Regions from separate parts of the Kosakonia sp. N21 genome, predicted to be linked through region 2. Evidence: predicted binding sites of a transcription regulator. Region 2 holds the regulator's gene; the other holds the start of a gene.
What was found. The regulator PurR, encoded in region 2, represses purine synthesis genes. The targets are predictions, from matches to a motif close to CANGCAAACGTTTGCNTG.
Positions count from the first base shown of each region.

Region 1: a site for PurR is predicted at 1,774-1,791, ahead of purE (5-(carboxyamino)imidazole ribonucleotide mutase). Genes of this name have one in related genera too.

Region 1 is NZ_JBOBHR010000002.1:403,786-407,201, forward strand. Features, by position in the region: gene cysS (cysteine--tRNA ligase) at 1-338, opposite strand, end outside; gene ppiB (peptidylprolyl isomerase B) at 512-1,006, shown strand; gene lpxH (UDP-2,3-diacylglucosamine diphosphatase) at 1,010-1,732, shown strand; gene purE (5-(carboxyamino)imidazole ribonucleotide mutase) at 1,863-2,372, shown strand; gene purK (5-(carboxyamino)imidazole ribonucleotide synthase) at 2,369-3,416, shown strand, end outside.
Region 2 is NZ_JBOBHR010000005.1:220,425-223,840, reverse strand. Features, by position in the region: partial or broken gene punR (DNA-binding transcriptional activator PunR) at 1-929, shown strand, start outside; gene purR (HTH-type transcriptional repressor PurR) at 926-1,951, opposite strand; gene cydH (cytochrome bd-I oxidase subunit CydH) at 2,249-2,338, shown strand; gene ACQ3G7_RS14135 (MFS transporter) at 2,510-3,416, shown strand, end outside.

The DNA of each region.
Region 1 (3,416 bases), on a different contig from region 2:
CGGGGTTCGTTGTCCGGACGCAAAATATTCAGCGCGTCAAAATCCTTATGCATCTCGACAATCATGCGATCGACCAACGCCACAAAGCTTTCGCCGTTTTCATTAGCGCGCTTAATGATTTTGTCATCAATGTCGGTGATATTGCGCACGTACTTCAGCTGATAGCCGAGAAAACGCAAATAGCGGGCGACCACGTCAAACGCAACAAACGTACGGCCATGGCCGATATGACAGAGATCGTAAACAGTAATACCACACACGTACATGCCGACTTCCCCGGCATGAATAGGTTTGAATTCCTCTTTTTGGCGCGTCAGTGTATTAAAGATTTTTAACATCGAAGATTCCATGTAGACGTGTGTGGAGCGAAAGCTGCATATATTACCCGTAATTCAAACCCGAAGCAGCACACTTTGCAAGGTGATCCAACCTGCCGGTTATGCTATAACAAGCGACTATCTCTGGCCCATTGCCGGGTCTACGCACCACACTATCAGAACAGGATGCAATAATGGTTACTTTCCACACTAATCACGGCGACATCGTAATCAAAACGTTTGATGACAAAGCGCCTGAAACAGTTAAAAACTTCCTGGACTACTGCCGTGAAGGTTTCTACAACAACACCATTTTCCACCGTGTTATTAATGGCTTTATGATCCAGGGCGGCGGTTTTGAACCGGGCATGAATCAGAAAGCGACAAAAGACACCATTAAAAACGAAGCCAACAACGGCCTGAAAAACACCCGCGGTACGCTGGCAATGGCGCGTACTCAGGCGCCGCACTCCGCCACCGCGCAGTTCTTCATCAACGTGGTCGACAACGACTTCCTGAACTTCAGCGGCGAAAGCCTGCAGGGTTGGGGCTACTGCGTGTTTGCCGAAGTGGTTGAAGGCATGGACGTTGTGGACAAAATCAAAGCGGTCGCCACCGGTCGCAGCGGTATGCACCAGGACGTACCGAAAGAAGACGTGCTTGTTGAAAGCGTGACCGTTAGCGAGTAATTCGTGGCGACACTCTTTATCGCAGATTTACACCTGCAAACAGAAGAACCGGCGATCACCGCCGGTTTTCTGCGTTTTCTGGCGGGAGAAGCGCGAAAGGCGGATGCGCTCTATATCCTGGGCGATCTGTTTGAGGCCTGGATTGGTGACGACGACCCCACCCCGCTGCACCAGCAAATCGCGCAAGCGATTAAATCCCTCGTCGACAGCGGCGTACCCTGCTACTTCATCCACGGCAACCGTGATTTTTTGCTCGGTAAACGTTTTGCCCGCGCCAGCGGCATGCAACTCCTGCCGCAAGAACAGGTGCTGACGCTGTATGGCCGTAACGTGTTGATTATGCATGGCGATACGTTATGCACCGACGATGCCGGCTATCAGGCATTTCGCGCCAAAGTCCACCAGCCCTGGTTACAGGCGCTGTTTCTCGCCCTGCCGCTCTTTATCCGCCGCCGTATTGCCCGGAAAATGCGGGCTAACAGCCGCGCCGCCAACAGCAACAAATCGCTGGAGATCATGGATGTCAATGCACAAGCGGTCGTCGGGACGATGGAAAAACACCGCGTACAATGGCTGATCCATGGTCATACTCATCGTCCGTACATTCATACCCTGACGGCAAATAACGCGCCGGCTTTTCGCGCGGTATTAGGGGCCTGGCACAGCGAAGGGTCAATGGTGCGGGTGAGCGAGAGTGACGTGGAATTGATCCCTTTCCCTTTCTGATTTTGGCTGCGTAGTACGGCGAGAGATCCGCGAAACATCGCCACGCAACCGTTTTCCTTGACCGTTTTACATGCTATTCTCTGTGCCCTCTTATGTAGTCTGAAGCACACCCACAGGAGTTTTGAGACGCATGTCTTCAAGCAACCAACCGGCGCGCATCGCCATTGTTATGGGCTCGAAAAGCGACTGGGCAACCATGCAGTTCGCCGCAGAAATCCTCGATACCCTGAACGTCCCGCACCATGTTGAAATCGTCTCTGCACACCGCACCCCGGATAAACTGTTCAGCTTCGCCGAAAACGCGGAAAACAACGGTTATCAGGTGATCATTGCCGGCGCTGGCGGCGCAGCGCATCTGCCGGGAATGATCGCGGCAAAAACGCTGGTTCCCGTGCTGGGTGTGCCGGTACAAAGCGCGGCGTTAAGCGGCGTGGACAGTCTCTACTCCATAGTACAAATGCCACGCGGTATTCCGGTGGGCACACTGGCGATTGGTAAAGCAGGCGCAGCCAATGCAGCTCTGCTGGCGGCGCAGATTCTGGCGCAGCACGACGCCGCGCTGCATCAGCGTCTGGCGGACTGGCGTAAAGCGCAGACCGATGAGGTGCTGGATAACCCGGACCCGCGAGGTGCGGCATGAAACAGGTCTGCGTATTAGGCAATGGTCAACTCGGGCGCATGTTACGCCAGGCGGGAGAGCCGCTCAGCATTGCGGTCTGGCCCGTCGGGCTGGATGCCGATCCGCAAGCGGTGCCGTTTCAGCACAGTGTGATTACGGCGGAAATCGAGCGCTGGCCGGAAACGGCCCTGACCCGCGAACTGGAACGTCACCCGGCGTTCGTCAACCGTGATGTATTTCCGGTGATTGCCGACCGCCTCACGCAAAAACAACTCTTCGATAAACTCTCGCTGGCGACAGCGCCATGGCAGTTACTGGCAGAAAAAAGCGAATGGCCTGCGGTTTTTGCCCGCCTTGGTGAGCTGGCGATTGTAAAACGCCGCGTGGGCGGTTACGACGGTCGCGGGCAGTGGCGCTTACGTGCGGAAGAGATCGACCGGTTGCCGGATGAGTGCTATGGCGAGTGCATCGTCGAGCAGGGCATTCATTTCCTCGGGGAAGTGTCGCTGGTTGGCGCGCGCGCCCATGATGGCAGCACCGTGTTTTACCCGCTGACGCATAACCTGCACCAGGATGGGATCCTGCGCGCAAGCGTAGCGTTCCCGCAGCCCAACGCAGCGCAGCAAAAACAGGCAGAAGCCATGCTGTCGGCGATTATGCATGAACTGAACTACGTTGGCGTGATGGCGATGGAGTGCTTCGTCACCCCGTCAGGTTTATTGATTAATGAGCTGGCGCCGCGTGTGCATAACAGCGGGCACTGGACGCAAAACGGCGCATCAATCAGCCAGTTTGAGCTGCATCTGCGCGCCGTGGTGGATTTACCGCTGCCGCCGCCGGTGGTGAACAGCCCTTCGGTGATGATCAACCTGATTGGTAGCGATCTGAACTACGACTGGCTGAAACTGCCGCTGGTGCATTTGCACTGGTACGACAAAGAGGTGCGACCGGGGCGCAAAGTGGGCCATCTGAATCTGAACGATACCGATACCGCCCGCCTGAGCGCGACGCTGGAAGCGCTGGTTCCTCTGTTGCCGCCGGAATATGCCAGCGGCATTGCCTGGG
Region 2 (3,416 bases):
TCAGAATATTCGCTGGAAGTGGTAGATGCTGTCGCACGTAACGGCAGTTTTAGCGGTGCAGCTCAGGAGTTGCACCGTGTTCCTTCTGCCGTCAGCTATACCGTAAGGCAACTGGAAGAGTGGCTGGCGGTTCCGCTGTTTGAACGACGTCACCGCGATGTGGAGTTAACTCCCGCTGGCGTCTGGTTTTTGAAAGAAGGACGTTCTGTTATCAAAAAAATGCAGGTCACCCGCCAACAGTGCCAGCAGATTGCCAATGGCTGGCGCGGGCAACTGGCGATTGCGGTGGACAACATTGTCAGGCCCGAACGCACGCGGCAGTTGATCGTCGATTTTTATCGTCACTTTAGCGATGTGGAGCTACAGGTTTACCAGGAAGTGTTTAACGGCGTCTGGGATGCGCTGGCCGACGGGCGTGTTGAACTGGCTATTGGCGCAACGCAAGCCATTCCTGTCGGCGGGCGCTATGCTTTTCGCGATATGGGTATGCTGAGCTGGAAATGTGTGGTTTCTCGCCGACACCCGCTGGCGGCGCTACCTGGCCCGTTAAGCGATGAGACGTTACGTAACTGGCCTTCGCTGATACAGGAAGATACGTCGCGCTCGTTACCGAAGCGTATTACCTGGCTACTGGATAATCAGAAACGGGTGATGGTGCCGGACTGGAAATCATCCGAAGCCTGTCTGTCAGCAGGGTTATGCGTGGGAATGGTCCCGGCGCATTTTGCCAGACCCTGGCTCGATCGTGGGGAGTGGGTGGCGCTGGAACTGGAAAATCCCTTCCCGGATGCCGCTTGTTGCCTGACGTGGCAGCAGAACGAGGCATCACCTGCACTGAACTGGCTTCTTGAGTACCTGGGGGACAGTGAAACGCTGAATCGGGAATGGCTGCGGGAGCCGGAATAAGGGCTCCCGCAAAAGGGGATTAACGGCGGTAATCGCGGAACGGACCATCGGCGACCGAGCGGCGCTCGATCAGGCGCGGATGCACTTCGATGGATTGCGACTCTTCGCGCTTATTCACAATACGGTCAAGCAGCATGGTAAATGCGGTTTCACCCAGCGAATCTTTCGGCTGGTGTATTGTGGTCAGTGATGGCGTGAAGAAGCGGGAGTTACGCACGTTGTCATAACCGATCACCGAAATATCCTGCGGGACGCGCAATCCCATTTCGTCCGCAGCGCACAGCGCACCCATGGCCATAATATCGCCGCCGCAGAAGACGGCCGTCGGGCGATGCGTCTGCGCAAGGATCTGCTGCATGGCGCGATAACCGGATTCGGGTTCAAAGTCGCCCTGAACGATCCAGTTTTCCGGTACGGAAATGGTGGCTTCTTCCATTGCTTTCATAAAACCGGCAAGACGACCCGCACCGGTGTTGCGCTCAAGCGGACCCGGGATCACACCGATATCGCGGTGACCGCGTTCGATCAGATAACGCCCGGCCATATAACCGCCTTCAAAGGCGTTATCAATCACCGTATCGGTAAAGTCGGCTTTGGCTTCGCCCCAGTCCATAACGACCATCGGGATATGGCGATACTCTTCCAGCATGCTCAGTAAGGATTCCGGATACTCGGAACACATGACCAGCAGGCCATCTACGCGCTTTTGCGCCATCATCGACAAATAAGCGCGCTGTTTTTCCAGGTTATTCCAGGCATTACCGAGGATCAGGGTATAGCCTTTCTGGAAGCATTTCTTCTCAACAGCCTCAATGATTTCGGCAAAATAGGCTGCTTCGCTGCTGGTGGCCAGCAGGCCAATCGATTTGGTGTGATTCACCTTCAGGCTGCGCGCCACGGCGCTCGGTGAATAATGCAGCTCTTTGATCGCCGCCCACACGGCATTGCGCGTCTCTTCGGCGACAAAACGTGTCTTGTTAATTACATGTGATACGGTTGTGGTGGAAACGTTTGCTCGCTTCGCTACGTCTTTGATCGTTGCCATCAGATGTCACTCCAGACCATATCTCAAGCTCCTGATAATACATAAGGTAAACGTTTGCCTTCAATCACCCTGTACCCATGATCGGGGGTGCGGTACGCCGGGAAAAAGACACTGGACGTCAGGAGGGGAGTCAATGGCCGGTACGCTAATAAATTTAGCGTCGAATTTTGTCTGATCTTGAGCAAAAGGGGAAGTGATAAAACGTCTGACGTGCTAATTCCTGCAAGATTTTTACGTTTATTTGTGCAAAAATGCGCTATCTCACTTTTTGTGTGGAAATTAAAACGGAGAAAATTGATGAGCACCGACCTGAAGTATTCACTGTTCACTACCGTCATCGTGCTGAGCCTGATCGTTTTCGGCGCCCTGACCGCTGCACTGCATTGATCCCGCGCGAGGGGGAACCGGTTTCTCCCTCCGTTTTCGTTTCCCCGCATTGTTATCAATTCTGCAATACTCTTTTGTCATTCCGCTAACGGCAGTTTTTTGTGATTGATGTCATACTTTTGACTTCTGCGACAGTGTCCCGAAGCGACACGGCTTTTCCGGAGTCAGTTTATGAAAATGAATTTCCCTTTGCTCGCCCTGGCGATTGGCGCCTTTGGCATCGGTACGACCGAGTTCTCCCCAATGGGATTACTGCCGGTGATTGCCCGCGGCGTTGACGTTTCTATCCCGGCGGCGGGGATGCTGATTAGCGCCTACGCTGTCGGCGTAATGGTCGGTGCACCGTTAATGACGTTGCTGCTTTCTCATCGTGGCAGACGCAACGCGCTGATTTTTTTGATGGCGATTTTTACGCTGGGTAACGTGTTGTCGGCGATTGCGCCGAATTACGCCACCCTGATGCTGGCGCGTATCGTAACCAGTCTCAATCACGGCGCATTCTTTGGCCTGGGATCGGTGGTTGCTGCAAGCGTTGTCGCCAAAGAAAAGCAAGCCAGCGCCGTCGCCACCATGTTTATGGGGCTAACCATCGCCAATATCGGCGGTGTGCCGGCTGCGACCTGGCTGGGTGAAACCATTGGCTGGCGCATGTCGTTTATGGCTACCGCAGCGCTGGGTATTGTGGCGATGTTGAGTCTGTTCTTCTCGCTGCCGAAAGGCGGCGCCGGGGAACGCCCGGAGGTGCGTAAAGAGCTGGCGGTGCTGATGCGCCCGCAGGTTTTGTCCGCGCTGCTGACCACGGTGCTGGGGGCAGGGGCGATGTTCACGCTCTATACCTATATTTCACCGGTTCTGCGAACCATTACCGATGCGACACCCGTCTTTATTACGGCAATGCTGGTACTGATTGGCGTTGGGTTCTCCATCGGCAACTATCTTGGCGGTAAACTGGCGGATCGGTCCGTGACCGGTACGCTTAAAGGCTTTTTGGTGCTGTTGATTGCCATCATGCTGGCTATCCCGTTTCTTGCACAGAGCGCGATCGGCGCGGCGGTCAGCATGGTGGTCTGGGGGGCAG